Regions from separate parts of the Allobosea sp. F3-2 genome, predicted to be linked through region 2. Evidence: riboswitches for the same ligand, from Rfam matches in the RefSeq annotation. Region 2 holds a riboswitch; the other holds the start of a gene.
What was found. Region 2 has a riboswitch for cobalamin ahead of FQV39_RS16830 (ABC transporter substrate-binding protein). Riboswitches for the same ligand answer to the same signal wherever they lie in the genome.
Positions count from the first base shown of each region.

Region 1: another riboswitch for cobalamin. It lies ahead of FQV39_RS09285 (TonB-dependent receptor plug domain-containing protein); the one in region 2 lies ahead of FQV39_RS16830 (ABC transporter substrate-binding protein).

Region 1 is NZ_CP042331.1:1,994,012-2,005,360, reverse strand. Features, by position in the region: gene napA (periplasmic nitrate reductase subunit alpha) at 1-1,718, shown strand, start outside; gene FQV39_RS09295 (nitrate reductase cytochrome c-type subunit) at 1,685-2,188, shown strand; gene FQV39_RS09290 (cytochrome c3 family protein) at 2,201-2,914, shown strand; gene FQV39_RS09285 (TonB-dependent receptor plug domain-containing protein) at 3,025-4,968, opposite strand; cobalamin riboswitch at 5,091-5,289, opposite strand; gene FQV39_RS09280 (Orn/Lys/Arg family decarboxylase) at 5,517-7,886, shown strand; gene FQV39_RS09275 (GNAT family N-acetyltransferase) at 7,902-8,507, shown strand; one part of gene FQV39_RS09270 (IS5 family transposase) at 8,852-9,273, opposite strand; one part of gene FQV39_RS09270 (IS5 family transposase) at 9,273-9,606, opposite strand; gene FQV39_RS09265 (cyclic nucleotide-binding domain-containing protein) at 9,762-10,151, opposite strand; gene katG (catalase/peroxidase HPI) at 10,360-11,349, opposite strand, start outside.
Region 2 is NZ_CP042331.1:3,638,277-3,649,625, reverse strand. Features, by position in the region: gene FQV39_RS16840 (ABC transporter ATP-binding protein) at 1-705, opposite strand, end outside; gene FQV39_RS16835 (FecCD family ABC transporter permease) at 702-1,745, opposite strand; gene FQV39_RS16830 (ABC transporter substrate-binding protein) at 1,742-2,773, opposite strand; cobalamin riboswitch at 3,046-3,254, opposite strand; gene FQV39_RS16825 (1-aminocyclopropane-1-carboxylate deaminase/D-cysteine desulfhydrase) at 3,289-4,293, opposite strand; gene FQV39_RS16820 ((R)-mandelonitrile lyase) at 4,318-4,713, opposite strand; gene FQV39_RS16815 (urease accessory protein UreD) at 5,371-6,207, shown strand; gene FQV39_RS16810 (urease subunit gamma) at 6,217-6,519, shown strand; gene FQV39_RS16805 (HupE/UreJ family protein) at 6,541-7,116, shown strand; gene FQV39_RS16800 (urease subunit beta) at 7,121-7,426, shown strand; gene ureC (urease subunit alpha) at 7,426-9,138, shown strand; gene FQV39_RS16790 (urease accessory protein UreE) at 9,147-9,656, shown strand; gene FQV39_RS16785 (urease accessory protein UreF) at 9,613-10,311, shown strand; gene ureG (urease accessory protein UreG) at 10,308-10,928, shown strand; gene FQV39_RS16775 (IclR family transcriptional regulator) at 11,279-11,349, opposite strand, start outside.

The sequences.
Region 1 (11,349 bases), 1.6 Mb from region 2:
AGCCGGGCACGGATCTGGCGATCCTGAACTACATCGCCAACCACATCATCTCGACCGGACGGGTGAACAAGGATTTCGTCGACAAGCACACCACCTTCGTGAAGGGCGCGACCGACATCGGCTATGGTCTGCGCCCCGACGATCCACGCGAGGTCAAGGCGAAGAAGGCGGCTGACCCCGCTGCGACGACGCCGAGCGATTTCGAGGCCTATGCCGCCTTCGTGAAGGACTATACACTGGACAAGGTCTCGGCCCTGACCGGCGTCGAGCCTGGCTTCCTGGAGCAGCTCGCCGAGCTCTATGCCGACCCCAAGCGCAAGGTCGTCTCGTTCTGGACCATGGGCTTCAACCAGCATGTGCGCGGCGTCTGGGCGAACCAGCTCGTTTACAACCTGCATCTGCTGACCGGGAAGATTTCCGAGCCCGGAAACAGCCCGTTCTCGCTCACCGGCCAGCCCTCGGCCTGCGGCACGGCGCGCGAGGTTGGCACCTTCGCCCATCGCCTGCCGGCCGACATGACGGTGGTCAATCCCGAGCACCGCAAGCATGCCGAGGAGATCTGGCGCGTCCCGAACGGGATCATTCCGGAGAAGCCCGGCTACCACGCCGTCGAACAGGACCGGATGCTCAAGGACGGCAAGCTGAATTTCTACTGGATCCAGGTCAACAACAACCTCCAGGCCGCGCCGAACTCCAGCAACGAGACCTATCCGGGCTATCGCAACCCCGAGAACTTCATCGTCGTCTCCGACGCCTACCCCACGGTGACGGCGCTGGCCGCCGACCTGATCCTGCCCGCCGCGATGTGGGTCGAGAAAGAGGGCGCCTACGGCAATGCCGAGCGGCGCACCCATGTCTGGCACCAGCTCGTGCAGGCGCCGGGCGAGGCACGCTCCGATCTCTGGCAGCTCATGGAGTTCTCGAAGCGCTTCACCACCGACGAGGTCTGGCCGGCCGAGATCCTCGACGCCAATCCGAACTACAAGGGCAAGACTCTCTTCGACGTCCTCTACCGCAACGGCCAGGTCGATCGCTTCCCCGCGAGCGAGATCGATCCCGAATACGACAATCAGGAAGCGAAGCACTTCGGCTTCTACGTCCATAAGGGCCTGTTCGAGGAATACGCTTCCTTCGGACGCGGCCATGGCCATGATCTCGGACCCTACGATCTCTATCATCGGGTCCGCGGGCTGCGCTGGCCGGTGGTCGACGGCAAGGAGACGCTCTGGCGCTACCGCGAAGGGCTCGACCCTTACGTCAAGCCCGGCAAGGGCGTCGAGTTCTACGGCAACAAGGACGGCAAGGCCCGCATTATCGCGGTGCCCTACGAGCCGCCGGCGGAATCGCCTGATGCCGAATACGATCTCTGGCTGGTCACCGGCCGCGTGCTGGAACACTGGCACTCCGGCTCGATGACCATGCGCGTGCCGGAGCTCTACAAGGCCTTTCCGGGCGCGCGCTGCTTCATGCATCCGGAGGATGCCCGCAAGCGCGGCCTCAATCAGGGCGCGGAGATCAGGCTGATCTCGCGCCGCGGCGAGATGCGCACCCGCGTCGAGACGCGCGGGCGCAACCGCATGCCGCCCGGCGTGGTCTTCGTGCCCTGGTTCGACGCCAGCCAGCTGATCAACAAGACGACGCTAGACGCCACCGATCCCATCTCCAAGCAGACGGATTTCAAGAAATGCGCGGTCAAGATCGTTCCGGTCTCGGGCTGATGCGCTCGCGAACCTTCCTCGGGGCCGCCATGGCGGCGGGCCTCGTCCTCGCCTTCGGTGCCGCCCTCTCGCAGGAGGGGGCGCCGGTGAAGATCGTGCCGCGCCTGACCGGCACGGCCGACCCGATGGCGCTCGACCGGGTGCCGGCGCTCGGCCGGCCGATCGTCGACGACGTCAAGCGGATGCGCAACTATCCGGAGCAACCGCCGGTGATCCCGCATTCCATCGACGGCTACCAGCTCACCCTCAATACCAACCGCTGCATGGACTGCCACAAGCGCGAGTTCACCGAGGGCTCGGGCGCGCCGATGATCAGCGTCACCCATTTCCAGGACCGCGACGGGCAGGTGCTCTCGGATGTGACGCCGCGGCGCTATTTCTGCACCGCCTGCCATGTCCAGCAGACCGATGTCGCGCCGCTCGTCCAGAACCGGTTCCAGGACGCCAAAGACGTCGGCCGGAAGCCTTAGGCGAAACGCATCATGGCCAGGCTCAAATCCTTCGTTCTCTGGTGCTGGAGCGTCGTCGTGCGCTTCTGGCGCATCATCAGCCGGCCGAGCGCCTATCTGCCGCTCGGCTTCCTGACGCTGGGCGGCTTCGTCTGCGGCGTGATCTTCTGGGGCGGTTTCAACACCGCGCTGGAAATCACCAACACCGAGAAGTTCTGCACGTCCTGTCACGAGATGCGCGACAACGTCTATCAGGAGCTGCAGTCGACGGTGCATTTCTCCAACCGCTCGGGCGTGCGCGCGACCTGCCCGGACTGCCATGTTCCGCACAACTGGACCGACAAGATCGCCCGCAAGATGCAGGCCTCCAAGGAGGTCTGGGGCAAGATCTTCGGTACGATCTCGACGCGCGAGAAATTCCTCAACCACCGGCTCGAGCTCGCCAAGCATGAATGGTCCCGGCTGAAGGCCAACGACTCGCTCGAATGCCGCAACTGCCATTCCTCGGTCGCGATGGACTTCACCAAGCAGACGCGCCGCGCGGCCGAGATCCACGGCCGCTTCCTGACCACTGGCGAGAAGACCTGCATCGACTGCCACAAGGGCATCGCCCATTTGCTGCCGGATATGACGGGCATCGAGCCAGGCTGGAAGGATGCGCCGGAGCTGCAGGGCAAGGGCAGCGCCTCTTGGCACGGGCCTGAACGGGCCGTGCGGACCTATCTGGCGGAGATCGAGAAGCACTGAGCCGAGCCAGAGTGCTTCGCGCTCGCAGCCCGCGCCGGCTTCGCCGCCGCAGCGCGATCGCCATGGCGGTGAAGGCCGCCATGGCAAGGGCGCGCTTGGCGCGGTAGCGCTCACCCGCCGATCGTCACCTTGATGCCGCCGAAGGCGCCCAAGCCCGGGACGAGGAAGCCGACCGGGTTCTCCCAGCGCTTGTCGAAGAGGTTGTCGATCCGCCCGAACACGGTGACCTTGTCGGTCGCCTTGTATTCGGCCGCGAGATTGACCAGCGTCGCGGCTTTCGCGTTCATCCGGGTGACGGAGAAGTCGCGATTGCCGTCCACCCAGGAGCCGACATAGAGCAGCGTCGCCGAGAGGGTGAGCTTGTCGGTCGGCGTCCATGTCGCGGTCGCGCTCGCCTTGTGGCGCGGCCGGCGCAGCAGCTCCTGCCGGTCGATCTCGTCCTTGGCGAGGGTGAAGGTGTAGTCGGCGCGGATGCGGAATTGCGGCGAGATCTCCAACGCAGCGAAGGCCTCGACGCCCTTGGTCTCGGCCTTGCCGATATTGGCATAGGAGGTGCCCGCGGTGTTCTGAACGATCAGGTTGTCGATGTCGTTCTGGAACCAAGTCGCACCGAACTGCAGCTTGCGGTCGAATAGGGGCTGCTCGAAGCCGACATCCCAGCCGCGGCTTTCCTCCGGCTTCAGGTTCGGATTGCCGTAGAAGTTGAAGCCCGGGCGGTAGTCGATGAAGAGCTCGCTCAGCGTCGGCGCCTTGAAGCCGGTGCCGTAGCTCGCCTTCAGCTTGGTTTCCATTCCCGGAATGATGACGGCGGGGGCGATGCGGTAGGTGGTGTGACCGCCATAGCTGTCGTCGTTGTCATGGCGAATGTTGGCGGCCAGGAAATAGCGATCCTGGATATTGCCCTGATATTCGAGATAGGCGGCCTTGTTGCCGTTGGAGGCGACGAGGCCCGTCGTGTCCAGCCGTTCGCGCTCATATTGCAGGCCCATCAGCAGGTTGTGGCCCTTGGCGATCTCGAGATTGCCGCGCCAGTCGATCTTGGTGCGCTCGCCCAGGTTTTCGTTGGGCAGGCCGAGAATGCCGGTCGTGCCCTTGGCCGTGCGCGTTGCCCGGTCCTGGTTGGTGTAGGAGACGCCGAAGCTGTTGACGAAGCGTCCTCCGAACGGATCCCAGACGACTTCGCTGCGGGTGAAGGCCTGAGCATAGTTCTGCAGCGAGCGATAGGGTGCTGGCCGGCTTGGGAAGCCGGTGTCGCCGGTATAGCGCAATTGCCCTTCCTGATAGCGGCCGACCCAGTTGAGCGTCAGCGTGTCGCTGAGCGCGACGCTGACGCGGCCGGAATAGTTGTAGCTGTCGAAGGCATTGGGGTTGATGCGTCGACCCGGCGGCACGAGGTTCGGCGGCGTCACATCGGTTGTGTCCGTGCGGAAATGCGCGACGTTGAAGGCGTAGCTGAAGCGGTCGTCGCCACCGCTGAAGCCCGCCGACTGGTTGAAGGTGCCGTGGGAGCCGGCCTCGACGCGCGCCGTCGCCTTCGGCGGTCCCTCACCGCGCTTCGTCGTGATCGAGATCACGCCGCCCAGCGCGTTGGCGCCGTAGAGGCCGCTCTGCGGGCCGCGCAGCACCTCGATGCGCTCGATATCGTCGGTCAGCATCGAGCCGAAGTCGAAGGAGCGGTTCGGCGTCGAGGGGTCGTTGGCCTCGATGCCGTCGATCAGCACCTTGACGTGGTTGGAGTTGGTGCCGCGGATGAAGACCGAGGTCTGGCCGCCCGGTCCACCGGTCTGCACGATGTTCATGCCCGGCACGGTGGCGAGCGCCTGCGGCAGGGTGCGGCGCTGCTGCTGCTCGATATCCTTCGCGGTGATGACGGTGACGGAGCTCGCGATCTCGCGTGCCGGGGTCGGCGTGCCGGTGGCGCTGACCACGATCTCGTCGAGGGAGAGCGGGCCGGTCTCACTTTGCGCCAGGGCAGGGGCAGAGCAGGCGAGGGCGAGGAGAGAGGCGCAAAGCAGCAGGCAGCCGCGTCCGGCGGCTGGGGAGAAGACGTTCACGATGGAGACCTCGGGTGTTGACGTCAGTGGCACGTCACCGCGAACGCGATCTCCCATCGGCCGCTCGGATGGCGGCAAACAGTCAAATCAGCGATCGGCGCACCCCGTCCGAACGTGTTCGCGTGTGACCACGGCTGACGGCAGGTCTCCTGGCTCGCGGGTCGGTGCCTTCACGCCGCCTTCCCAGGTCCGAGGCCCCAGTGGCGTCTGGCGAAAGGCTCGCCGCTTACAGTTGCGGGGGCAGCCGCGGCATGGGGCGGAAATCCGTCCGCACCGCGTTCCCTTTTGATCCCGTGAGGGAACCGTCGCGGCGAGGATTAGGGCGGAAATGCGGCGTCGTCAAACCGGTTCGGCACCCTGCGGAGACAGCAAGTCATCTGCTATGGTCGCCGCGGAAGGTTCGTTCCCTGAAGACCGAACTTCGGTTGTCTGCTGAGCGTTTGCCCACGGCCGGGATGTGATTCCGGCAGCAGATGTGGCTAGATCGTTAGTCGCCGGATTGTCGCAAGATTCACTCACTGTTGCGAGTTCACGCCAGCGGAGACGGCATGGATTATTTCAGGCGCTTCACCTTCCTGTTCGCGACGCCGAACTTCGACGCCGAGGACCTCGAAGGGATCCGTTTCAACCAGATCATCGAGGAGATCGAGCGCTCGGGCTTCGAGGTCGTCAAGGCCCGCAAGCTCGAGGATGCCGAGATCGCGGTCCAGACCGATGCGGCCATCGGCTGCATGGTGGTCGACTGGGGCAAGAAGGGCCTCGAGGGCAAGACCGCTGCGCTGATCAACCTGATGCGCCGTCGCGGCCTCGATTTCCCGATTATCCTGCTGATCCGCCGCAAGCGCTTCGAGGACGTGCCGGTCGAGGTGCTCGACTTCATCGACGGCTACATCTTCCTCTCGGAAGAGACCCCGCCCTTCATCGCCAAGAGCCTGATCAGCCGTCTGAAGCAATATGCCGAGACCCTGAAGACGCCGTTCTTCGGCGCGCTCGTCGACTATGCCGAGGAAGGCAACCATCTCTGGACCTGCCCGGGACATAATGGCGGCGTCTTCTACAGCCGCAGTCCGATCGGCCGCGTCTTCATGGAGCATCTCGGCGAAGCCGTCTTCCGTGACGACCTCGACAATTCCGTGCTCGACCTCGGCGACCTGCTGACCCATGAGGGCCCGGCCCTGAAGGCGCAGAAGGAAGCGGCGCAGATCTTCGGAGCGGAGAAGACCTATTTCGTCCTGAACGGCACCTCGACCTCCAATAAGATCGCGCTCGCCGCGCTGGTCTCGGACGGCGACCTCGTCTTGTTCGACCGCAACAACCACAAGGCCGCGCATCACGGCGCACTGCTGATCGCCGGCGGCATCCCGGTCTATATCCCCACAGTGCGCAATGCCTGGGGCCTGATCGGCCCGATGCGCTGGGAGAGCTTCGACGAGGAGGCGCTGCGTGAGCGCATCCGCACCAACCCTCTGGTCAAGGACCCGGACGCCTGGAAGAAGCCGCGCCCGTTCCGCGTCGCCGTGGTCGAGCAGTGCACCTATGACGGAACGATCCACAGCGCGCAGATGATCCTCGATCGCATCGGGCATCTCTGCGAATACATCCTGTTCGACGAAGCCTGGGCCGGCTTCATGAAGTTCCATCCGCTCTATGCGGGCCGCTTCGCCATGGGGCTTTCGGGGCTGGGGCCGGATTCGCCCGGCATCATCGCGACGCAATCGACCCATAAGCAGCTCGCGAGCTTCAGCCAGGCCTCGCAGATCCACATCAAGGACAGGCACATCAAGGGCCAGAAGCGGCGCGTCGAGCACCGGCGCTTCAACGAGAGCTTCATGCAATACGCCTCGACCTCGCCGTTCTATCCGCTGTTCGCCTCGCTCGACGTCGGCGCGCAGATGATGAAGGGGCGTTCGGGCGAGGTGCTCTGGGACGACACGATCCGGCTCGGCATCGAGCTGCGCAAGAAGATCCGGGCCGTGCGGCGCGAGTTCGAGGAGAAGGAGATCCGGCCCGAGCGGCGCTGGTTCTTCGAGCCTTTCGTGCCGGACCGGGTCAGCATCGCCGACGCCTCGCGCGAGGGTGCAGTGCACGACGTCGCCTGGGAGATGGTTGCGACAGATCAGCTTGCGAGCAACCCGGCTTATTGGCAGCTGGCGCCCCATGCGAGCTGGCACGGCTTCACGCAGATGCAGCGGGGCTTCGCCATGACCGACCCCAACAAGCTGACCCTGCTGACGCCCGGCTTCGACCGCGAGACCGGCGCCTATGCCGAGCACGGCATCCCCGCTCCGATCGTTGCGCAGTTCCTGCGCGAGAACCGGATCGTCGCCGAGAAGAACGATCTCAATTCGCTGCTCTTCCTGCTGACGCCGGGCGTCGAGGCCAGCAAGGCCGGCACGCTGATCAGCGGCCTCGTCGCTTTCAAGAAGCTGCATGACGACAACGCCCTGCTGGAAGAGGCGATTCCGGAGTTCTACCGGCGCCGGCCGGGCCGCTATGGCGGCGTGCGGCTGCGTGATCTGTGCGGTGAGATGCACCGCTTCTTCCGCGAGCACGATGTCAGTGCGCTGCAGAACCGGCAGTTCTCGCCCGAGCACCTGCCGGAGATGGCGATGTCGCCGCATGACGCGGCTCGCTGCCTCGTGCGCAACGATGTCGACTATCTGCCGATCGACGCCATCGATGGCCGCATCGCGGTGACGCCCTTCGTCGTCTACCCGCCCGGCATCGCCACCATCGTTCCGGGCGAGCGGCTGACCGAGCGGGCCAAGCCGATGATCGACTATCTCAAGATGTTCGAGGCGAGCTTCAACGCTTTCCCGGGCTTCGACGTCGAAATCCAGGGCCTCTATCGCGAGATCGATCCCGCCGGGCAGGTGCGGCTCTACACCTATGTCGCCAGCGAGCAGGCGCAGGGCTGAAGACGTCGACAACTCATGGAGAACGAAGCGTCGATTGTCATCCGCCCCTCTCGTGACGACGATGTCGAGCCCATGCTGGCGATCTATCGCCGGCATATCCGCCGCGGCATCGAGGCGGGTGTCGAGGACACCGGGACGCCGCAGCCGGACGATCTGCGCGACCGGCGCAAGAACCTGCGCAACCGCAAGCTGCCGCACCTGGTGGCGACCAGTGGCGGCAAGGTCGTCGGCTACGCCTATGTCGTGCTCTTCCGCAAGCGGCCGGCCTACCGCTTCACGGTGAAGCACTCGATCTACGTCCATCACGAGCATCTCGGCCGCGGCATTGGCCGGATGCTGATACAGGCGTTGATCGACGCATGCGCGGCGGCAGGCTTTCGCCAGATGATTGGCTATATCGATGCGGAGAACGCCGCTTCGCTAGCGCTGCACGAGCGTTTCGGCTTCGCCCGCGTGGGCCTGTTGCCGGGCGTCGCTTACCGCTATGGCCGGTGGTCCGACAGCGTCATGGTACAAAGGTCGCTCGGTGCGGGCGCCACGGAGACCGATCCTTTAGTGCTCACCCGCGCTCTTGATGCGGCCGCAAGGCAGCGGGAGCCGGGGCGCTGGAGAAGCAGTTAGAGCCTGCTTCCTTTTCGTGGAAACACGCCGTCATTCCGGACAAGCCGCGATAGCAGCGCCGATCCGGAATCCATCGAAGGGCGCTGCGCTCTACGATGGATTCCGGGTCAAGCCCGGAATGACGGCGCGGTTCCGCGTAAAATCAGCATGCTCTAGCAGCATTCGCAGAGAAGATGGTGCTGGCGGGACGCGTGAGCGCCGGCCAAATTCTTTACTTGAACAGACTGGAAGCGGGGGCGTCCTCGCTGCGAGAACATCCGCCCGCCCTCAGCTTGGGCAGAATGCCGGCGACGAAGCGAAGACATACTGCTCCATGGCTGCAGTCTAGGCTCAGGACTCGTTGATCAGAGCCAGAAGATGACGGTAGCGGCGATACAGATTGCCGAGAAGAAGGTGTGGGCGCATCGGTCGTAGCGTGTGGCGATGCGCCGCCAGTCTTTGAGCTTGGCGAAGAGGTTCTCGACCTTGTGGCGCTGGCGATAGAGCGTCTTGTCGTAGGGATAAGGGGTTTTCCGGCTTCTGCTCGATGGAATGCAGGGTTCGATGCCTTTGGCGACCAGCGCCTGGCGGAACGCGGCGCTGTCGTAGCCGCGATCGGCGATGAGGGTTTTGGCTGGCGGCAGGGCCACGAGCACGAGGCTTGCGCCCTTGTGGTCGCTCATCTGGCCTTCCGAGAGCAGCATGATGATCGGGCGGCCGGTATCGTCGCAGACGGTGTGGAGCTTGGAGTTCAGCCCGCCCTTGGTGCGCCCGATACGACGGGGAAGAGCCCCTTTTTGAGCAGGCTCGCCGCCGTGCGGTGCGCCTTCAGATGCGTCGCGTCGATCATGATCCGCTCCGGCTTCGGCCCTTCGCCGGCAAGACCGGCGAAGATGCGGTCGAAGACGCCGAGCCGGCTCCAGCGGATGAAGCGGTTATAGAGCGTCTTGTGCGGGCCATAGTCCTTGGGCGCGTCCTTCCACTGCAGGCCGTTGCGGATGACGTAGACGATGCCGCTCACCACGCGACGATCGTCGACCCGCGGCACGCCATGCGAGAGCGGAAAATGCGGCGATATCCTCGCCATCTGGCGCTCGCTCAGCAAAAACAAATCACCCATCACGGCATCCTCCCAGACACCGTGAATCACAGATCAAACCAATTTAATAGGTCCTGAGCCTAGAGCCGGATCCGATCAGGTTGAAACAACCTGATCGGCGAATCCGTTTCTAAACTTAAGTGAGAGAACGCGTTGCAGTCAGATCGGGGCGTGCTCTAGAGCGCGGAGTTCGTTGCTCGTAGCCGATCAACAACTTCGCCGAGCACATACCAGACAAAGTTTGGCGTGGTTTCGATCATGAAACGAAACTGCCTCGAGTCCAGTAGGACAACTTCGGAGTTCTCAACCGCTTTTGCAGTCGCAGAGCGCGGCTTCCGGTCGATGAGTGATATAATTCCGAATGTCTTACCCTCAATAACCTGCTCTATAACCTTTCCGCGAATACTGACTTCAACTTTTCCTGTCAAAACAATATAGGCACAATTTGGATGATCGTTCTCTCGAAAGATCACGTCTCCGCTTGCGTAATTTACAACCGTTCCAAGGCCGCGCGCAAGTTGCCTGAAATCAATGTGGCTGCTGGTCGGGAAAGAAAGGTCGTTCATGAGAGACCTCATTCCATCTGGGTAAGGTCACTATATCGCTAGAATTGACCGGCGCAAAACTGCAAATTCTGAGATCGGATAGCCTGTCTGGGCGGGAGCCGAGGCCCGGAAACATCGACATGGGGCCCCATTTAGCGGGGCGGGTCCCGTCGGGAATGAACATTCGGCGGCCGCTCGCCGGCGGCCGCCGAAGGCTTTTCCGCCTGAATCAGATCAGGTCGAAGCGATCGAGGTTGGTCACCTTGGTCCAGGCTGCGACGAAATCCTTCACGAACTTCTCCTGCGCGTCCGAGCTGGCGTAAACCTCGGCCAAAGCGCGCAAGATCGAGTTCGAACCGAACACGAGATCAACGCGGGTCCCGGTCCATTTGAGCTCGCCGCTCTTGCGGTCGCTGCCCTCGAACACATCCTTGGCCTCGGAGACCGCCTTCCACTGCGTCCCCATGTCCAGCAGGTTGACGAAGAAGTCGTTGGTCAGCGTGCCGGGCCGGTCGGTCAGGATGCCGTGGGTGGAGCCGTCGACATTGATATTGATCGCGCGTAGGCCGCCGATCAGCACGGTCAGCTCGGGCGCGGTCAGGGTCAGCAGCTGCGCCTTGTCGATCAGGGCGACCTCTGCGGGAACCGCCGTCCCGGGCTTCTGATAGTTGCGGAAGCCGTCCACGACGGGCTCCAGCCACTTGAAGGAGTCGACATCGGTCTGCCTCTGCGTGGCGTCCGTGCGGCCAGGTGCGAACGGCACCGTCACATCGTGACCGCCCGCCTTCGCCGCCTGCTCGACGCCGGCATTGCCGGCCAGCACGATGAGGTCGGCCAGCGAGACCTTCTTGCCGCCAGCCGCGTCGAGGTTGAACTCGGCCTGGATCCGCTCCAGCGCCTTGAGCACCTTGGCGAGCTGCTCGGGCTGGTTGGCCGCCCAATCCTTCTGGGGGCTGAGGCGGATGCGTGCGCCATTGGCGCCGCCGCGCTTGTCCCCACCGCGGAAGGTGGAGGCCGCGGCCCAGGCAGCGCCTACCAGCTCGGACACGGTCAGGCCCGAGGCCAAAATCTTGGCCTTGAGCGCAGCGGCGTCTGCCGCGTCGATCAGCGGATGATCGACGGCCGGGACGACGTCCTGCCAGATCAGCTCTTCCTTCGGCACTTCCGGGCCGAGATAGCGCGAGCGCGGGCCGAGATCGCGATGGGTCAGCTTGAACCA
Region 2 (11,349 bases):
GGCGACACCGAAGACCGCGCGGATCGTCTCCTCCGTCAGGACGGCTTCCGGCGCGCCGGCGGCCAGGAGCTGCCCCTGATGCAGCAGCGCGATCTCGTCGCAGAACAGCGCGGCGAGGTTGAGATCGTGCAGCGCAACGATGCAGGTGACGCCGAGCCGCCGGATCAGCGTCAGGATCGAGAGCTGGTGCTGGATGTCGAGATGGTTGGTCGGTTCGTCGAGGATCAGCTCGCTCGGCTCCTGCGCCAGCGCCCGGGCGATGTGCACGCGCTGGCGCTCCCCGCCCGAGAGGGTGTGCCAGAGCTGCTCGTGCCTGTCGGCGAGCCCGACGCGGGCGAGCGCCGCGTTGACGGCGGCCTCGTCCGCTGTGGCCCAGGAGGCGAGCGCGGCGCGATGCGGCGTGCGGCCGAGGCGCACGACGTCGCACACGGAAAGCTGGACCTCGGTCGTGGCCTGCTGCTCGACGAAGGCGAGCCGGCGCGCCAGTTCGCGGCGCGGCACCGTGGCGATGTCGCGTGCGTCGAGCGTCACGACGCCACTGGCGACGTTGCGCAGCCTGCAGAGCAGCCTGAGCAGGCTCGATTTTCCCGAGCCGTTGGGGCCGATCAGGCCGAGGATGCGGCCGGGAGCGGCATGAAGCGTCACGCCGTCGACGATCATCCGTCCGGCGGCGCCCCAGCGCACGTCATGCGTCGCGAGCGTCATGCCGGCTTCCGGGCGCGATAGAGGATCAGTGCGAAGGCGGGCGCGCCGAACAGGGCGGTGACCACGCCGATCGGCAGGATCTGCTGCGGCACCAGCACGCGCGAGAGGATATCGGCGAGGATCATGAAGATCGCACCGATGACGAGGCAGGCCGGCAACAGCCGGGCATGGCCCGAGCCTACGAGGAAGCGCGCCGCATGCGGGATGACGAGGCCGACGAAGCCGATCGTGCCGACGATGCTGACCATCGCGGCGGTCATCACCGCGGTCGTCGCGAACAGCACGATCCGAACGCGCACCACCGCCACGCCGAGCGAGGCCGCAGCATCGACGCCGAAGGCGAAGGCGTCGAGCGCCTTGGCGTGCAGCATGCAGATGCCGAAGCTGATCAGCGCGACCGGCGTCGCGATCCACAGATCCGGCCAGCGCACCCCGCCGAAATTGCCGAGCAGCCAGAACATCACGCCGCGCGCCTGCTCGGCGCTGGCGAGCGTCGTCACGATGGTCGCTGTCGCGGCGTTGAAGAGCTGCGAGGCGGCGACGCCGGCCAGGATGACGCGGTCGCTCGCCCCGCCAGCCCCCGACGCGAGCAGCGCGACGACGGCGAGTGCCGCACAGGCGCCGATGAAGGCGCCGGTCGACAGGCTCACCGCCATGCCACCGATGCCGACGCCGAGGATCAGCACCGCGACCGCGCCGGTGGAGGCGCCGGCCGAGATGCCGAGGATATAGGGCTCGGCCAGCGGATTGCGCAGCAGCGCCTGCAGGATCACGCCCGACAGCGCCAGTGCTCCGCCGCACAATCCCGCCATCAGCGCCCGGCTCAAGCGGTAATCGAAGATGACGCCCTGCTGGATCGCGCCGACCGGCAGGCCGAGATCGAACAGCCCGTTGCCGAGCGCCTTGAGGGCGACATCGAATGGGATCGCCATCTCGCCGATCGTCACCGCCAGCGCCACCGAGACAGTGAGCGCCACCAGCGACAGGAGCGCGACGCCGATCCGCGCCGGCCAGTTCGGGCCGTGGGCGGCGTGGCTCAAGGGGTGAGGCCGAAGCTGGCGATCGCCTTGGCGAGCGTCTCGATGCCGTCAACCGTGTCGAGCCCCGCGCGGGTTGCGCCGACATCCATGATCACGACGCGGTTGCCCTTCACCGCATCGAGCTTGCTGGCGACGGGGTCGGTCTTCAGGAATGCGAGCTTCTTCTCGATGTCATCAGCCGGGAAGCGGCGCCGGTCCATCTTCACCGTGACGATCACCGCCGGGTTGGCCGCGGCGATGCTCTCCCAGCCGACCAGCGGCCATTCCTCATTGGTGGTGATGATGTTGCGCGCCCCGAGCTTCGACAGGATATAGGCGGGCACGCCGTTCTTGCCGGCCATGAAGCCGTCGCCCTTGATGTCCTTGCTGGAGAACCAGACGACGACGGGGACGTCCTGCGCCTTCAGCTTCGCGACGGATTCGACCGCCTTGTCCTCGCGCGCCTTGAGCTCCGCGACCAGCTTCTCGGCCCGGTCGGAGACATCGAAGATCTGCCCGAACTCGCGGATGTTGCGATAGACCAGCTCCATCGAGAACATCTGCGTGCGCACGCCGTCGCCGGGGCCGGAATTGTCCTTGCCGACGCAGTCGGTCGGCGAGATGTAGGTCGGCACCTTCACCTTGTGGAACTGGTCGCGCTTGCCGACGATGCCGTTCGGCCCGACATGCCATTCGAACATCGCGGTGACGAGATCCGGCTCCTGTCCGACCACCGCCTCGAAACTCGGATCATTGTCGGCGAGGCGCTTCACCTTGGCGTTGACGGCCTCATAGGGCTTGGCGACGGGCGAGAACCAGACGGCGGTGCCGACCACACGGTCCCCGAGGCCGAGCGCGTAGAGGATTTCCGTCTGGGTTTGGCCGATCGCGACGACCCGCTTGGGCGCGGCGTTGAAGGTGATCGTCTCCCGGCAATTCTCCAGCGTCAGCGGATATTGCGTCGGCCCGGCGGCGGCTGGCGTAGCAAGCAGGGCAGTGCCGGCTGCGACGGCGAAGAGGGCGGGCAGCAACGAAAAGGCACGGCGCATGGAGGCAACTCGGCTGGGGCGGGCACCACGTCTGTGAAGCTGGAAGGCTTCGGCGTGGTGCGCGTCATGTGTAACAATGTTGCATTTCCCATAGGTCGCACGGCGCGACCGCGTCAAGCGCGTCGCAGCCTTCGCTGCGGCCCGGCCGAAAATCATGGACATGGAATTCATCGCTCCCCGAGATGAGGGCGGGAGCTTCGATGGATACGGTCGGTGGGCGCAGCTCCGGAGCCGGCCGCCGATGCGCATCCCTCCGGAACACCCCGCCCGAAAGACGCCTTGCGATCGCGGCAGGTCTCCTGGCTCGCGGGTCGACGCCTGATCCGCCCGGCCTTCCCGGCGCGTGGCGCCAGTGGACGATGGACGGAGGGCTCGCCGCTTACAGTTGCGGGGGCAGCCTCGGCCTTGGCGCAGCGTGCGCCTCACCGAATTCCCTCTTAGCTCCGGGCCGAACCGGAGAACCTCGATCGAGCGGCACCATAGAGCGGCACCGAAGCCCGTCAAGCAGGCCGACGCTAGGTCAGCGTTCGGAACAGGCCGAATTGCGAGAAGAGCGCGGCGGTGCCGCCGGTATGGAGCACGCAAGCGGGCTCGCCGCTGGCGATCCCTCCATCGGCGAGCCGCTCGAGGAAGCAGGCGCAGGTTTTCGCGGTGTAGACATGCTCGATCAGGATGCCCTCGGTGCGGGCAAAGCTCAGGATGGCGGCTTCCGAGGCCGGTGTCGGGGCGCCCCAGCCATCGCCGAGATGGCCCATGTGATAGTGCAGGGGTGCATCGTGCAGCGCGGCGACGTCGAGCCCCGTCCGCTCCTGCAGGCCCTCGTAGATGCGCCTGATATAGCCGGCCAGTTCGGCCTGCTCGTATTCGACGCTGACGAGATGGATCTGGAAGGGATGCCCCAGCAGGGCGTTGCCGAAGATGAAGCCAGCCTCGGTCGGCCCCATCGAGCCGGCGAGAAAGACATGCTTGATCGGAGCTTCTTCACGCTGCGATTGCTCATGCAGCTCGAAGGCAGCCCGGACATAACCCATTGCGCCCAGCACGGGATCGCCGACGATGATGGGCGTCCGGCCCTGCCGGGCGAGTTCTGCGGCTGCCGCTGCAAGCGCCGCGTTGCGCTGGCTTTCATCGACCGGTCCGAGGAAACGCAATTCGGCGCCGAACAGCCGGTTCAGGAATGAGGCCTGGCGGTTCTCCGGCGTGTCCAGCGCGTTGTGCAGGACGAGGCAGTCCAGCCCGACGAGCGAGGCCGCCGCGGCCGTCAAACGGCAGAGATTGGAGCTGGCGCCGCCGCCGACCAGAAGGATGTCGGTCTTCTTCCGCAGCGCGTCACCCAGCCAGTATTCGAGGCTGCGCAGCTTGTTGCCGCCGAGCGCGATCGGCATCAGATCATCGCGCTTGGCATAGATGCCCGGTCGTTCGAGCTTCGCCTCGAAGCGGCGCAACCTTTGCAGCGGCGTTGGGGTGTCGAGCAGGACGTGGCGCGGCTCGCGCAGAAGGCTGGAAAGCTCAGGCGTCATCGTTTGGTCCCGTTACGTCGGCCATCAGCCGCCATACTGATCATCGGAGACCTGCTCCAGCCACTCCACAACCTTGCCGTTCTCGGCTTCCTGAACCGCGATATGGGTCATCCCGGTCGACGGGGCAGCGCCGTGCCAGTGCTTCTCGCCGGGCGGGAACCAGACCACGTCGCCGGGCCGGATCTCCTCGACCGGCCCGCCCCAGCGCTGCACCCGGCCGACCCCGCTCACGACGATCAGCGTCTGGCCGAGCGGATGCGTATGCCAGGCCGTCCGCGCGCCGGGCTCGAAGGTGACGCTCGCGCCCTGCACACGCTCCGGCGCATGCGGGTTGAACAGCGGGTCGATCCGGACCGATCCGGTGAACCAGTCGGCCGGCCCTTTCCCCGAGGGCCGCGAGCCCGCGCGCATGATCTCCATGACGATCTCCTGATGGTTTGAGTTTCGGCGGATGGGTTGGTTGGCGATGGCTCGCCCGCTCCGCGTCGTTTCATCGCGAGGGGATCACCCGAGAACCGCGACCGTCAAGGTCTCCCGCGTCCGTCGCGACAGCCTTCTCAAAAGCGAGCGATCGGAATCGCATGCGAAACGATCACGAATTGCCCATTTCTTATGCAGATATCGACTCGCGGTCGATCGGGCATCTGCGCTCGCCGCGAAATGCGCCACAGCTTCCCGGAAAATCCGCCGATTTCCTGTGCAGGTGGCGGCGTCTGAAGCGCCAACTCTTCCTCGTGGCGGTTTTCGCTCAGAATGAACCGTCATTGCGAGCGAAGCGAAGCAATCCAGGGGGGGCTGGGCTGAAGCGTTCAACCCAGTCCCCCTGGATTGCTTCGTCGCTTCGCTCCTCGCAATGACGGCTCTGCAATCCAACCTGATCGAAAACGGCTCTAGGCTGGCATATCGCTTGCGTCGCTTTTCGACGTTTAGGAGGAGCGGCGTGCGCAGGGTGGTAGCTTGGCAGGGATGTAACGGCGGCAAGGTGCGACACTCGGCCCGCCCCGCGCTCATTGCACGGTTGCAGGCGCTGAAGCCCGCTTTGGCCACCGCGCTGCGGCAGCGGAACAGCTGATGCTCATGGCTCCCGACATTGCGGCAGTGCGGACGAGTGAGCCGCGCATGCAGCGCGCGATCGGCTGCGCGGGGATACGCTTCCGGTCGCAGTCGGAAACGACGCGGCTTGAGCGACTCTTCCAGGAAGGCTGCGCCAAGATCCGCCTGCCGAAGCCGATCGACGGCGCTGATCCGCAGGCGATTCTGATCAACACCGCCGGCGGCCTGACCGGCGGCGACCGGCTGGCGACGGAGGTCGATCTCGGCCCTGAGGCGGCGGCCTGCGTGACGACGCAGGCCTGCGAGCGCATCTATCGCTCGACCGGCGCGGATGCCGTCGTCGGCAACACCCTGCGGCTCGCGGCCGGGGCGCGGCTTGCCTGGCTGCCGCAGGAAACCATTCTTTTCGATGGCGGGCGCCTGTCCCGCAGCCTCGAAGCCGATCTCGCAGGCGATGCCGAGCTGGTTGCCGTCGAAGCCGTGCTGTTCGGCCGGGTGGCAATGGGCGAGACGTTGCGCAGCGGCCATCTGCACGACCGCTGGCGCATTCGCCGCGACGGCCGCCTGATCTTTGCCGACGATCTGCGCGTCGAAGGAGACATTGCCGCGCGTCTGGCTCCGCAGCCTGCCCTGGCCGGCCGACGCGCCATGGCGACGGTGCTGTTCGCCGGAGCGACACCCGAGCGCTTTCTGGATCAGGCCCGATCCGTCATCGGTCCGAACGGGGGCGCCAGCGCCTGGAACGGCAAGTTTCTCGCGCGTCTGGTCGAGGAGACCGGGCTCGCACTCAGGCGGCGGCTGGAACCGCTGCTAACGCTTCTCATGGGTGGCCGCGAACTGCCCAAGGTCTGGCAACTCTAGGATGACGGCATGAACCTGACACCGCGCGAGAAGGACAAGCTCCTGATCTCCATGGCGGCCATGGTGGCCCGGCGTCGGCTCGAGCGCGGCGTCAAGCTGAACCACCCGGAAGCGATTGCGCTGATCAGCGATTTCGTCGTCGAGGGCGCGCGCGACGGCCGCAGCGTCGCCGAGCTGATGGAGGCCGGCGCCCATGTCGTGACCCGTGCGCAGGTGATGGAGGGGGTCGCCGAGATGATCCACGACGTGCAGGTCGAGGCCACCTTCCCGGACGGCACCAAGCTCGTCACCGTCCATGAACCGATCCGCTGACATCGCGAGCCGGAGGCTGCCATGAAGAGACTGTCGATCGCCCTGATCCTGAGCGTCGTCGCCGCGAGCCCGGCCTTCGCCCATCTCAACCCCGCCGAGCATGGCTCCTTCGCTGCCGGCTTCTCGCATCCGCTCTTCGGCGCGGACCATATCCTGGCGATGGTCGGCGTCGGCCTCTGGGCCTTCGTCGTCGGCGGGCGCGCTGTCTGGGCGATCCCGCTCGCCTTCGTCGCCACGATGATGCTCGGCTTCGCCGCGGCGCTGGCCGGCATCGGTCTGCCCTTCGTCGAGCCGGTGATCGCGGCTTCCGTCGTGGTGCTTGGGCTGCTCGCGCTGATGGCGCTGCAGGTGCCGACGCCGGTCGGCATGGCAATGGTCGGCTTCTTCGCGCTGTTCCACGGCTATGCTCATGGCGGCGAGATCGGCTCTGCGACGAGCCTGCCCTTCATGGTCGGCTTCGCGCTTGCCACGGCGCTGCTGCATGCGGCCGGCATCGGCTTTGCCGGCAACACGCTGTCGCACCGCGGGCGCATCGCGGCGCGCATCGCCGGTGGCCTGACGGCGCTCGCCGGCCTCTGGCTGGTCGCGGGAGTCTGAGCCGATGATCCCCGGAGAGGTCTTTCCTGCCGCGGGCGACATCACTCTCAACGAGGGTGCGGCGCAGATCACGCTGCTCGTCGCCAATACCGGCGACCGGCCGATCCAGGTCGGCTCGCACTACCATTTCTTCGAGACCAACGCGGCGCTCGATTTCGACCGTACCGCCGCGCGCGGCATGCGGCTCGACATCGCCGCCGGCACCGCCGTGCGCTTCGAGCCCGGCCAGCAGCGCGAGGTGCGCCTTGTCCCGTTCGGTGGCGGGCGCGCCGTCTACGGCTTCCAGCAGAAGGTGATGGGGAAACTCTGATGCCGGCCAAGCTCTCCCATGCCGCCTATGCGCAGATGTACGGACCGACGGTCGGCGACCGGGTCCGGCTCGCCGACACCGACCTGATCATCGAGGTCGAGAAGGACTTCACCGTCTATGGCGAGGAGGTGAAGTTCGGCGGCGGCAAGGTCATCCGCGACGGCATGGGCCAGAGCCAGGCGAGCCGCGCTGAGGGCGCGGTCGACACCGTCATCACCAATGCGCTGATCGTCGATCACTGGGGCATCGTGAAGGCCGATATCGGCCTGAAGGACGGGCTGATCGTCGCCATCGGCAAGGCCGGCAATCCCGATACGCAAGCCGGCGTCACCATCGTCATCGGGCCGGGCACCGAGGCGATCGCAGGAGAAGGCAAGATCCTCACCGCCGGCGGCGTTGACGCGCATATTCATTTCATCTGCCCGCAGCAGATCGAGGAGGCGCTGATGGCCGGCGTCACCACCATGCTCGGCGGCGGCACCGGCCCGGCCCATGGCACGCTGGCGACGACCTGCACGCCCGGTCCCTGGCATCTCGGCCGGATGATCCAGTCCTTCGATGCGGTGCCGATCAATCTCGGGCTTTCCGGCAAGGGTAATGCCTCGAAGCCGGCTGCCCTCATCGAGATGATCGAGGGCGGCGCCTGCGCGCTCAAGCTGCATGAGGACTGGGGCACAACGCCCGCTGCCATCGATAATTGCCTCACTGTCGCCGACGACTACGATGTGCAGGTGATGATCCACACCGACACGCTGAACGAGAGTGGCTTCGTCGAGGACACGGTCGCGGCCTTCAAGGGCCGCACTATCCACGCCTTTCATACGGAAGGCGCCGGCGGCGGCCATGCGCCTGATATCATCAAGGTCTGCGGGCTCAGGAACGTCATCCCGTCCTCGACCAATCCGACGCGGCCCTACACGCAGAACACCATCGCCGAGCATCTGGACATGCTGATGGTCTGCCACCACCTGTCGCCGTCGATTCCGGAGGACATCGCCTTCGCCGAGAGCCGCATCCGCAAGGAGACCATCGCGGCCGAGGACATCCTGCACGATATCGGCGCCTTCTCGATCATCTCCTCCGACAGCCAGGCCATGGGCCGCGTCGGCGAGGTGCCGATCCGCACCTGGCAGACCGCGCATAAGATGAAGCTGCAGCGCGGGCGCCTCCCTGGGGAGAAGGGCGACAACGACAATCTGCGGGTGCGCCGCTACATCGCGAAGTACACGATCAACCCCGCCATCGCGCAGGGGCTGTCGAAGCATGTCGGCTCTGTCGAAGTCGGCAAGCGCGCCGATCTCGTGCTCTGGAACCCCGCCTTCTTCGGCGTGAAGCCGGAGATGGTGCTGGTCGGCGGCATGATCGCGGCCGCTCCGATGGGCGATCCCAACGCCTCGATCCCGACGCCGCAGCCGATGCATTACCGGCCGATGTTCGGAGCCATGGGTCGCGCGCCGGCCGTGTCCTCCGTCACCTTCGTCAGCCAGGCCGCGATCGCGAACGGGCTGAAGGACAAGCTCGGCGTCGCCAAGGGCATGCTCGCCGTCGAGAATACGCGCGGCGGCATCTCCAAGGCCTCGATGATCCTCAACGACGCCACGCCGCATATGGAGGTCGACCCCGAGACCTACGAGGTCCGTGCCGATGGCGAACTCCTGACCTGCGAACCCGCGACCGTGCTGCCGATGGCGCAGCGCTATTTCCTGTTCTGAGGCCCGCCATGCTCCGCGCCATTTCCCATAGCCATGGTGGTGCCGGCCAGCCGGCCGGCACGATCCGGCTCGACCATGCCGCGCGCCATCTGCGCCGCAAGCTCGTCACCACCGACCAGGGCGAGAAGGTGATGGTCGACCTGCCCGAGCCCGTGCTCTTCGCCGATGGCGACAGGCTCGTGCTGGAGGATGGCCGCGCGGTCGCGATCGTCGCGGCGGAAGAAGAGCTCTACGAGGTGCGGCCGGGCGCGGTCTGCCCGCTGCGCCATCTCGCATGGCATCTCGGCAACCGCCATCTGCCGGCGCAGATCGACGAGGACCGCATCCTGATCCAGCGCGATCACGTCATTCGCGCCATGCTCGAAGGGCTTGGCGCTTCGGTTCGGGAGGTCGTGGCCCGGTTCCAGCCGGTGCATGGCGCCTATCACGCCCACGGGCATGATCACGGCCATGGGCACCAGCACGCGCAGGGACATGGTCACGCCCACGCACACGATCACCACCACCAGCATGACTGACGCCGTCACACTCGCACGACTGATGACGTGGCTGTCCCCGGCGTTTCCGATCGGAGCCTTCGCCTATAGCCATGGGCTGGAGCGGGCGATCCATGACGGGCTGATCCGGGATCGGTCGAGCCTGATCGAATGGCTCGAAACCCTGCTGGAGCACGGTTCCGCCTGGAACGACGCGGTGCTGCTGGCCGAGGCTTGGCGCGGCACTGCCGCTGGCGAGGGCACCGACGATGTTGCCGAACTCGCTGCTGCGATGTCCGGCTCACGTGAGCGCCACATGGAGACGACCCTGCAGGGCGGCGCTTTCATCGATGCGATGGCGGCCTGGAGCGGCGAGCCCTCGGCAGGTGGGGAAGGAGTGACAGCCTATCCCGTGGCTGTCGGCGTTGCCGCGGCGCGCCATGGCGTCGCGCTGGAGGATACGCTCATCGCCTATCTCCACGCCTTCGCCTCGAACCTCGTCCAGGCCTGCGTCCGGCTGGTGCCACTCGGTCAGCGCGACGGGGTGGCGACGCTCGCCGCGCTGGAGCCGATCATCTTGCGTACCGCGCAGCGCGCGGCGGTGTCGACGCTCGACGATCTCGGCTCCTGCACCATCCTCGCCGACATCCTATCGATGAACCACGAAACGCAGTATTCCAGGGTGTTCCGCTCGTGAAATCCTCCCATGGTCCACTCCGGGTCGGCATTGGCGGGCCGGTCGGCGTCGGCAAGACGACGCTCACCGAGAAGCTTTGCAAGGCGATGCGGGACCGCTACTCGGTTGCCGTCGTCACCAACGACATCTTCACCAAGGAGGACGAGCTGATCCTCAACCGGCTGCAGGCGCTGCCGGAAGAGCGCATCATCGGCGTCGAGACCGGTGGCTGTCCGCACACCGCGATCCGCGAGGACGCCTCGATCAATCTCGCGGCCATCGCCGAGATGCGCCGGCGCTTTCCCGATCTCGATGTGATCTTCATCGAATCCGGCGGCGACAACCTCGCCGCGACCTTCTCGCCGGACCTCGCCGACATCACGCTCTACGTCATCGACGTCGCCGGCGGCGAGAAGATCCCGCGCAAGGGCGGGCCGGGCATCACCCGCTCGGACCTGCTGATCATCAACAAGATCGACCTCGCGCCCTATGTCGGCGCGAACCTCGACGTGATGCGCGCGGACACGCAGAAGCAGCGCGGCGAACGGCCCTTCGTCTTCACCGACCTCAACCGTCGCATCGGCCTCGACGACATCGTCGGCTTCATTGAGGAGAATGGCGGCCTGGCGGCGGCCTAGAGCCCTTTTCGATCAGACTGAACCGTCATTGCGAGCGCAGCGAAGCAATCCAGGAGGACGTAGAGCTCTGTCGCCCCTGGATTGCTTCGTCGCTTTGCTCCTCGCAATGACGGCTTCTGCGACCCAACCTGATCGGAAAACGCTCTAAGTCACGCTGCGTCTGTCATTGAAGCATGAGTCATCCGGGACGGAGCCCTCGGGTCCGATCTTCGATCGGCCCAAGGATAAACTCCGCGGAGATCCGGGATCCATGCCTGAGCCTCGAACGGAAGCGCTCTGGCATGGACCCCGCGTCAAGCCCGGGATGACCGTGTGGTTCGGTCTAAAATCTGCACAGTCCGGATTCTTCCTCAGAGCGAGAGCTGCGAACCCGCCTCCCGGCAGGAGGCCTTGAGCGCGAGCAGGATCGCCTCCTCGTCGG